Regions from separate parts of the Serratia sp. Ae19-1 genome, predicted to be linked through region 1. Evidence: predicted binding sites of a transcription regulator. Region 1 holds the regulator's gene; the other holds the start of a gene.
The links. Region 1 encodes Fur, which represses iron uptake genes when iron is present. Its sites were predicted from a motif close to ATAATAATGAGAACNACTATCAA; they were not measured.
Positions count from the first base shown of each region.

Region 2: the regulator Fur is predicted to act here: its motif matches at 1,755-1,777, upstream of sufA (Fe-S cluster assembly scaffold SufA).

Region 1 is NZ_JBCHWD010000001.1:349,916-354,457, forward strand. Features, by position in the region: gene AAIE04_RS01720 (beta-N-acetylhexosaminidase) at 1-2,594, shown strand, start outside; gene fur (ferric iron uptake transcriptional regulator) at 2,843-3,289, opposite strand; gene fldA (flavodoxin FldA) at 3,619-4,158, opposite strand; gene ybfE (LexA regulated protein) at 4,422-4,542, opposite strand, start outside.
Region 2 is NZ_JBCHWD010000006.1:284,324-288,865, reverse strand. Features, by position in the region: gene sufB (Fe-S cluster assembly protein SufB) at 1-1,318, opposite strand, end outside; gene sufA (Fe-S cluster assembly scaffold SufA) at 1,333-1,704, opposite strand; gene AAIE04_RS18685 (hypothetical protein) at 2,232-2,636, shown strand; gene menI (1,4-dihydroxy-2-naphthoyl-CoA hydrolase) at 2,682-3,098, opposite strand; gene ydiJ (D-2-hydroxyglutarate dehydrogenase YdiJ) at 3,095-4,542, opposite strand, start outside.

The sequences.
Region 1 (4,542 bases):
TGGGAAACGCCATGGCCGATCAACAGCTGGTGGATCAACTGAGCCAGCTGAAGCTGAACGTAAAAATGCTGGATAACCGCGCCGGCGAAAACGGCGTGGATTGCGCGGCGCTGGGCGCCGACTGGGCCTCTTGCAACCGGGTGTTGTTCACCCTCAGCAACGATGGCCAGGCGATCGACGGCAAGGACTGGGTCATCTATTTCCACAGCCCGCGCCAGACCCTGCGGGTGGATAACGATCAGTTCAAGATAGCCCACCTCACCGGCGATCTGTACAAGCTGGAGCCGACCGCCAAATTCAGCGGTTTCCCTGCGGGCAAGGCGGTGGAAATCCCGGTGGTCGCCGAATATTGGCAGCTGTTTAGAAATGACTTCCTGCCGCGCTGGTATGCCACGTCCGGCGACGCCAAGCCGAAAATGCTGGCGAATACCGACACCGAAAACCTGGACCAGTTCGTGGCGCCGTTCACCGGCGATCAGTGGAAGCGCACCAAAGACGACAAAAACATTTTGATGACGCCGGCTTCGCGCTTTGTCAGCAATGCCGATCTGCAGACGCTGCCCGCCGGCGTGCTGCGCGGCCAGATCGTGCCGACGCCGATGCAGGTGAAGGTCCACGCGCAGGACGCCGATCTGCGCAAAGGAGTTTCGCCGGATCTTAGCACGCTGGTCAAGCCGGCGGCAGATGTCGTCACCCAGCGCTTCGCGCTGCTGGGCGTGCCGGTTCAGGCCAACGGCTATCCGATCAAGACCGATATCCAGCCGGGCAAGTTTAAAGGCGCGATGGCGGTGCCGGGCGCCTATGAGCTGAAGATCGGCAAAAAAGAGGCGCGGGTGATCGGCTTCGATCAGGCCGGGGTGTTCTATGGGTTGCAGTCGATCCTGTCGTTAGTGCCGACCGACGGCAGCGGCAAGATTGCTACATTGGACGCCAGCGACGCGCCGCGCTTCCAGTATCGCGGCATTTTCCTCGACGTGGCGCGCAACTTCCATAAGAAGGATGCTGTGTTGCGTCTGCTGGATCAGATGGCGGCCTACAAGCTCAACAAATTCCACTTCCACCTGAGCGATGATGAAGGTTGGCGTATCGAGATCCCCGGTTTGCCAGAGTTGACGGAAGTCGGCGGCCAGCGCTGCCACGATCTGACCGAAACCACCTGCCTGCTGCCGCAGTACGGCCAGGGGCCGGACGTCTACGGCGGTTTCTTCAGCCGTCAGGACTATATCGACATCATCAAATACGCCCAGGCGCGCCAGATTGAAGTGATCCCTGAGATCGACATGCCGGCGCACGCCCGCGCCGCGGTGGTGTCGATGGAGGCGCGCTATAAAAAGCTGCATGCCGCCGGAAAAGAGCAGGAGGCTAACGAATTCCGCCTGGTGGATCCGACCGATACCTCCAATACCACCTCCGTGCAGTTCTTTAACCGCCAGAGCTACCTGAACCCGTGCCTGGATTCTTCCCAGCGCTTTGTCGACAAGGTGATCGGCGAGATCGCCCAGATGCATAAAGAAGCCGGGCAGCCGATCAAAACCTGGCACTTCGGCGGCGACGAGGCGAAAAACATCCGCCTGGGCGCCGGCTATACCGACAAGGCGAAACCGGAGCCGGGTAAAGGCGTCATCGACCAGAGCAACGAAGACAAGCCGTGGGCCAAGTCGCAGGTTTGCCAGACGATGATCAAAGAAGGCAAGGTGGCCGACATGGAGCACTTGCCGAGCTACTTCGGCCAGGAGGTCAGCAAGCTGGTGAAGGCGCACGGCATCGACAGAATGCAGGCCTGGCAGGACGGCCTGAAAGACGCCGAGAGCGCGAAGTCGTTCGCCACCTCGCGCGTGGGCGTCAACTTCTGGGATACCTTGTACTGGGGCGGTTTCGACAGCGTCAACGATTGGGCCAATAAAGGGTATGAAGTGGTGGTCTCCAACCCGGACTACGTCTACATGGACTTCCCTTACGAGGTGAACCCGGACGAGCGCGGTTACTACTGGGGTACCCGCTTCAGCGACGAGCGCAAGGTGTTCAGCTTCGCGCCGGACAACATGCCGCAGAACGCGGAAACCTCGGTCGATCGCGACGGCAACCACTTCAACGCCAAGAGCGACAAGCCGTGGCCGGGAGCCTACGGGTTGTCCGCTCAGCTGTGGAGCGAAACCCAGCGCACCGATCCGCAGATGGAATACATGATCTTCCCGCGCGCGCTGTCGGTGGCCGAACGCGCCTGGCACCGCGCCGGTTGGGAGCAGGACTATCGCGCCGGCCGCGAATACAAAGGCGGGGAGACCCACTTTGTCGACACCAAGGCGCTGGAGAAAGACTGGCTGCGCTTCGCCAATATCCTGGGCCAGCGTGAACTGGCCAAGCTGGACAAAGGCGGCGTCGCTTATCGTCTGCCGGTGCCCGGCGCACGCGTAGCGGGCGGCAAGCTGGAGGCGAATATCGCGCTGCCGGGATTGGGCATCGAGTATTCCACCGACGGCGGCAAGCAGTGGCAGCGTTATGACGCCAAGGCCAAGCCGGCGGTATCGGGTGAGGTGCAGGTGCGTTCGGTCAGTCCGGACGGTAAACGTTACAGCCGCGCCGAGAAGGTCTAAGCCCGGCGCATCGGCCTGTCGTCATGGCGGCGGGCCGCTTAACGAAGGGGGAATGCGTCCGCCTCTGCGCGTGTCGGCGTGAAGCGGACGTGAAAGTGAGAGCAGTACGTGGAGTCGCAGTGCCGCTGCAATTGTAGTATTTCATGACATGATCTTTCCCCGGCTGGTCCGGGGATTTTTTTGCTCACCGTTCAGCAAGCATAAAAAAACCGCCTCAGGGTGAGGCGGTTTTTCATAACCGGTCAGGCTTACTTCTTGTCGTGCAGCGTTTCGTCTTCGCGGCAGTCACCGGTTTCACAGTGGCCGTACAGGTACAGGCTGTGGTTGGTGAGCTTAATGCCGTGCTGCTTGGCGATATCACGCTGGCGCACTTCGATGGATTCGTCACTGAATTCGATCACTTTGCCGCAGTCCAGGCAAATCAGGTGATCGTGGTGATGCTGTTGGGTCAGTTCGAACACGGACTTGCCGCCTTCGAAATTGTGACGTGTCACAATGCCCGCATCGTCAAACTGGTTCAGTACGCGATAAACCGTTGCCAGGCCGATCTCTTCGCCCATATCAATCAGTTTTTTGTACAAATCTTCCGCACTGACGTGATGGCATTCCGGATTTTGCAGTACTTCCAGGATTTTGAGTCGCGGAAGCGTGACTTTTAAGCCGGCCTTCTTCAATGCGATGTTGTTGTCGGTCATGCGAATTCAGTCCTGTTACTATGCTAATCAAGTTGAGGCGTACTCGCCTGTGGCATCGGTCGGCACAAAGAGTTAATGCGTCTCATTATAGAACCGGTTGTACTAAATGGAAACCGCCGGTTGTTAACAAAGATATAATTGCACTATTGCATGTTTTGCATGCAACGCCTTGATGGGTGGGATAAACCGATAACTCAGTCTACCTTGACGGGGTGGGAAGTTACAAATCTGTAGCTTCTATCGCAGCAATCCCTGCTGCCGATGATGGCCCTGTGCGCACACTATGCACTTTACAGGGCCTTTGTTCAACCTTTCGCCAGTTGCGGCGTTTAGCCGACGATATCGGCCAGGCTCAGCTCTTCGACGATCTGTTTGACCCAGGCGTCGACGCGCTCGTTGGTCAGCTCCGGCTGGCGGTCTTCGTCGATCGCGAGACCAATGAAGTGGTTGTCGTCCGCCAGGCCTTTGGAGGCCTCGAAGTGGTAGCCTTTGGTCGGCCAGTGGCCCACGATGGCCGCGCCGCGCGGTTCAATGATGTCGCGGATGGTGCCCATCGCGTCACAGAAGTATTCCGCGTAGTCTTCCTGGTCGCCGCAGCCGAACAGCGCCACCAGTTTGCCGTTGAAATCGACTTCTTCCAGCGTCGGGAAGAAATCATCCCAGTCACACTGCGCTTCACCGTAGTACCAGGTCGGGATACCCAGCAGCAGGATATCGAACCCTTCCAGGTCTTCTTTGCTGCTTTTAGCGATGTCGTGTACTTCAGAGACGTCGTCGCCAAACTGTTTCTGGAGAATTTTCTGGATCATTTTGGCAATGTTTTCGGTATTGCCAGTGTCGCTGCCAAAGAAAATGCCTACAGTAGCCATATCGCGTATAACCTTTAAATTCAAGTAATTGCATTACTCGATGCCAGCACTGCCGCCGCTGACGCCGATTAAAATGATGCCATGACAAGAGCCTTTCGCAACGGGGCGAGCGCCGACAGGCGCAGTCTCTTGCCGGTAAATGCGTATCATGCCAGAAAGTGGCGCCGGGGTTTTATCGCATTTATGCGATGCCGGAGAATGAAGAAAAGCGTGGTCGATCCGGCGTTGTCCTTAACGCCGCGCCGCGCGTGCGGCCGAAGAGATCAATGTTCCGGCTGTTCTTCCGCCAGTTGCGCCAACAGCATCTGCTCGATGAGTTCGCTGCGGCTAATGTTGCGCTGTTCCGCCAGTTTGTTCAGGGCGTCCACCGCATCCGCGTTGATT
Region 2 (4,542 bases), on a different contig from region 1:
TGGTGGCTTCGTGCTCCAGCTGAGCGCTGTTGTTGCGCGCTTCGACGTACGGGAACGTGTGGGCGCCGCTGTCCGGCCCGATCAGCATCGAGTCGCACTGGGTAAAGTTACGGGCGTTTTCCGCCCCCGGCAGGATTTTCACCAGGCCGCGATAGGTGTTCTCGCTGTGGCCGGCGGAGATGCCTTTGGCGATGATGGTCGACTTGGTGTTTTTGCCGATGTGGATCATCTTGGTGCCGGTATCCGCCTGCTGATGGCCGCTGGTCAGCGCCACCGAGAAGAATTCGCCGATCGAGTTGTCGCCCTGCAGGATCACGCTCGGGTATTTCCAGGTGATGGCCGAGCCGGTTTCCGACTGGGTCCAAGACATTTTCGAACCGGCGCCTTCACACAGCGCGCGCTTGGTGACGAAGTTGAGGATGCCGCCCTTGCTCTCGCCGCCGGAGAACCAGTTCTGCACCGTCGAGTATTTCACTTCGGCGTCTTTATGCAAGATCACTTCCACCACCGCCGCGTGCAGCTGGTAGCTGTCGCGCACCGGGGCAGAACAGCCCTCGATGTAGCTGACGTAACTGCCTTCGTCGGCGATCAGGATGGTGCGCTCAAACTGGCCGGTTTTGGCGGCGTTGATACGGAAATAGGTCGACAGCTCCATCGGGCAACGCACGCCCTTCGGCACGTAGACGAAGGTGCCGTCGGAAGCCACCGCGGCGTTCAGCGCGGCGAAGAAGTTATCGTTGGACGGCACCACCCGCCCCAGGTATTGGCGCACCAGATCCGGGTACTCCTGGATCGCTTCGCCGAACGAGCAGAAGATCACCCCGCTCTCCGCCAGTTTTTCACGGTAGGTGGTGGCGACCGAGACCGAGTCGAAGATGGCGTCCACCGCCACCTCGCTGCCCTCGCGTACCGGCACGCCGAGCTGGTTGAACGCCAGCTCCACTTCGCTGGTCAGGTAATCTTTTTCCGTCGCCGCGCCCGTTTGCTGCTCGGCGCCGGGTTGCGAACCGCAGGCGTCGTCGCAGCTGCCGCAGGACGGCGCCGAATAGTAACTGTAGTCCTGGTAGTTCAGGCGATCGTAATTGGCCTTCAGCCAGTGCGGTTCTTCCATCTGCAGCCAGGCGCGATAGGCCTCGAGGCGGAATTCCAGCATCCACTCGGGTTCGTTGCGCTTGGCCGAGATGGCGCGCACCACCTCTTCGTTGATGCCCTTGGCCAACTCATCGGTTGCCAGCTGGGTGAAGAAGCCTTCTTTGTAGCGACCTTCGCTGACCCAAGCCTGCACTTCATTAGGCATTTCTACATTGCTTCGTGTCATGTTGATTGCATCGCTCAAACGCCAAAACTCTCGCCGCACCCGCAGGCATGCTGAGCTTTAGGGTTGTTGAATTTGAAGATCTGGTTCAGCCCTTCACGGACATAATCGACCGTGGTGCCATCGATAAACGGCATCGCCTTCAGCGGCACATACAGTTTGGCGCCGTCGCGCTCAAACAGCAGATCGTCATCGGCGGGGTCGCGGGTCAGATCCAGCACATAGGCAAAGCCGGCGCAGCCGGATTGTTTCACCCCTAGCTGCAGCCCTTTCACCTGCGGATCCTGCTGCATCAGTTTCGTTATTTGTCGTACGGCGCTGTCGCTGAGCGAAATGCCTTGCCAGACATTTTCATCCAGAGAAAAAGTGCCGACATTTTCCGTTTGCATAGGGTCTACCTCACACTCGTGTTTGGCCACAGCCAATCTGGGTTGCTTATATGTTAGTGATAACGATTATCACTTCAACCGTTTGTTTTGCGGGGGTATCCGCCGCGAGCGCGGTTTTTCGCTGCGGCGCGCGGCAAGCCAACGGGACATCCGTGGCGGCTTGCGGCGTCAGGCGGCAAGGTGTGCATGCTATCCCTATGAATTTGTTATCTATCCTGCATCACCGTACCGCACTCCCCGGTGGCCCGTCAGCGTTACAGCGCCACGGTGCGTTGCCGTTCTAAACATTCATAGAAAATACCTATTTCTGCATTCTGTCTGTCGTAAATGTGCGTTTATCGGCATTTCTCGCCCTGTGCGGACTGAGGGGCTGCTGATTAAAGTTTAGTCGCTCTGGATCAAGTTGGGCCGCCGAGGGCCAATTGCCACCCTGCACAACAAAAAAACGCCGTATCGGGGATTGATCGGCAACGCGGCAGTTTATATGATAATGATTATCATTCAATTTGAATTTGAGCGCGAAGCCAATGACTCTTACGATCAACGCATGGTTGCTGGGCAAGATTGACGAATACAAATTCAGCGTGCGCGACGCCACGGTGGACTTTTATATGGCCGAAGCGGCGCTGCGACGCCCGGAATGCAATATTGATCATCTGAAGCGATACAACAGCGTCAGCCTGACCATGGCCAATCTGTGCCTGGAGAACGGCGACGACGACAGCTACCTGCACGCGCTCAGCAAGCTGCACAACCGGCTGATCGTCGAGATCAACAATCCGCAGCGCTGCCAGCTGTTTCGGGTGCAAAGCTACCACTTCGCACGCCACACGCTGACGCTGATCTGCCAAAAATATGCGATGGAAGGCACCTGGGAGAAGGCGAACGCGTTTCAGAAGGACTTCGTCAAACGCGTGCCGTTTCAACTGTAAAGCGATGCGTTCCGCAGGCCGCTGGCCTGCGGAAGCCGGCGGGGATCAGTCGATGACCGCCGTGGTCAGACGCGAGGTGCAGCACAGCCGGTCGCGCGCGTCGAAGATCTCTATCTGCCACACCTGATGGCGGCGGCCCACGTGCAGCGCACGGCACACCCCGCGCACCTGCCCATCGAACACCGCGCGCAGGTGGTTGGCGTTGATCTCCAGCCCCACCACTTTCTGCTCGCCTTCGCTGCACAGGTAGCCGGCCATCGATCCCATCGATTCCGCCAGCACCACCGACGCTCCGCCGTGCAACAGCCCGAACGGCTGCCGGGTACGGCCATCGACCGGCATGGTGGCCTCGAGGAAATCCTCGCCCATCTGGGTAAACTCGATGCCCACATGGCTGACCATGCAGCCGTCACCGGCGCGGTTCAGCTGCTCCAGCGATGTTTCACGTTTCCACAATTTCACTCAATCATCTCCAGAAGTGCCTGTAATGGGTGGCGCACGCCATTGCCCTCGATGCGTTTCACCTGGCTGCGGCACGAATAGCCGGTCGCCAGGCAGCGCTGCCGCGGCAAACGCTGCAGCGTCGGATGCCATGATAGCTCATAAATGCCGAGCGAGTTTTGCAGGTTCTTGGCTTCGTGGCCGTAAGTGCCCGCCATGCCGCAGCAGCCGACGCTGACGTTCTCCAGTTTGGCGCCGAAGCGGGCGAAGATCGCCGCCCACTGTTGGCCGCTGGCCGGCAGCGCGGTGGTTTCGGTGCAGTGGCCGAACAGATACCAGGGCTCGCCGGTCGCCGGCTGTTCGGCGCGATCCGCGATCCGCTGTTGCAACCATTCATGCACCAGCTGCACCTGGAAATCGCCGCGCTCGGCGCCGAGGATCTCGCGGTATTCGTCGCGGTAGCACAGCACCAGCGCCGGATCGACGCCCACCATAGGCATGCCGAGCTGCGCCACGCGGTTGAGGAAATCGGCGGTTTTGCGTGCGGTGCGGGCAAAGCGCGTCAGGAAACCTTTCACATGCTGCGCCTTGCCGTTCGGCGAGAACGGCAGCAGCACCGGTTTATAGCCGAGCTTCTCCACCAGCCGCACGAAATCCGCCACCACTTTGGCGTCGTAATAGCTGGTGAACGGATCCTGAACGATCAGCACGTGCTCTGCGCGTTGCTCGGCGCTCAACCCTTCCAACTGCTCCAGCGTCAACGTGGTCGCGCGGTGGCCGGACAGCTGCTGACGCAGCGTCGGGCTGGACAACAGCGGCAGATCGACCATGCCGATGGCGTTGCGGCTCATCTCCCGCAGCCACGGCTGGCGGAAGAAGAAGTTGAACACCTTCGGCGCGCGGGCCATCAGCGGGGTGTAGCTCTCCACGCCGGCGACCATGTAGTCGCTCACCGGGCGCAGATAGCGGGTGTGGTAGAGCTGCAGGAAGCGCGAACGGAACCCCGGCACGTCAATCTTGATCGGGCACTGGGTGGAGCAGGCCTTGCAGGCCAGGCAGCCGGACATCGCCTCTTTCACTTCGTGCGAGAAGTCATACTCGCCTTTGCCGGCGTGCCAGCTGTTGCGGGTCTTTTCGATCACGCCGCGCAAGCTGAGGCGCTGCTGCGGCAGCTGTTTCTCCAGCGCCAGCGGATCCACGCCCTGCTCGGCCAACAGACGCAACCACTCGCGCACCAGCGTCGCCCGCCCTTTCGGCGAATGAATGCGGTTGCCGCTGATCTTCATCGACGGGCACATCGGGCTGCGCACGTCGAAGTTGAAGCATAGACCGTTGCCGTTACACTCCAGTGCGCCGCGGAACGAGGTGCGCACCTCGACCGGGATCTGGCGATCGAAAGTGCCGCGTTTGACCGCATCCACCTGCATCATCGGCGCATCCACCGCCAGCGGCGCACAGATCTTGC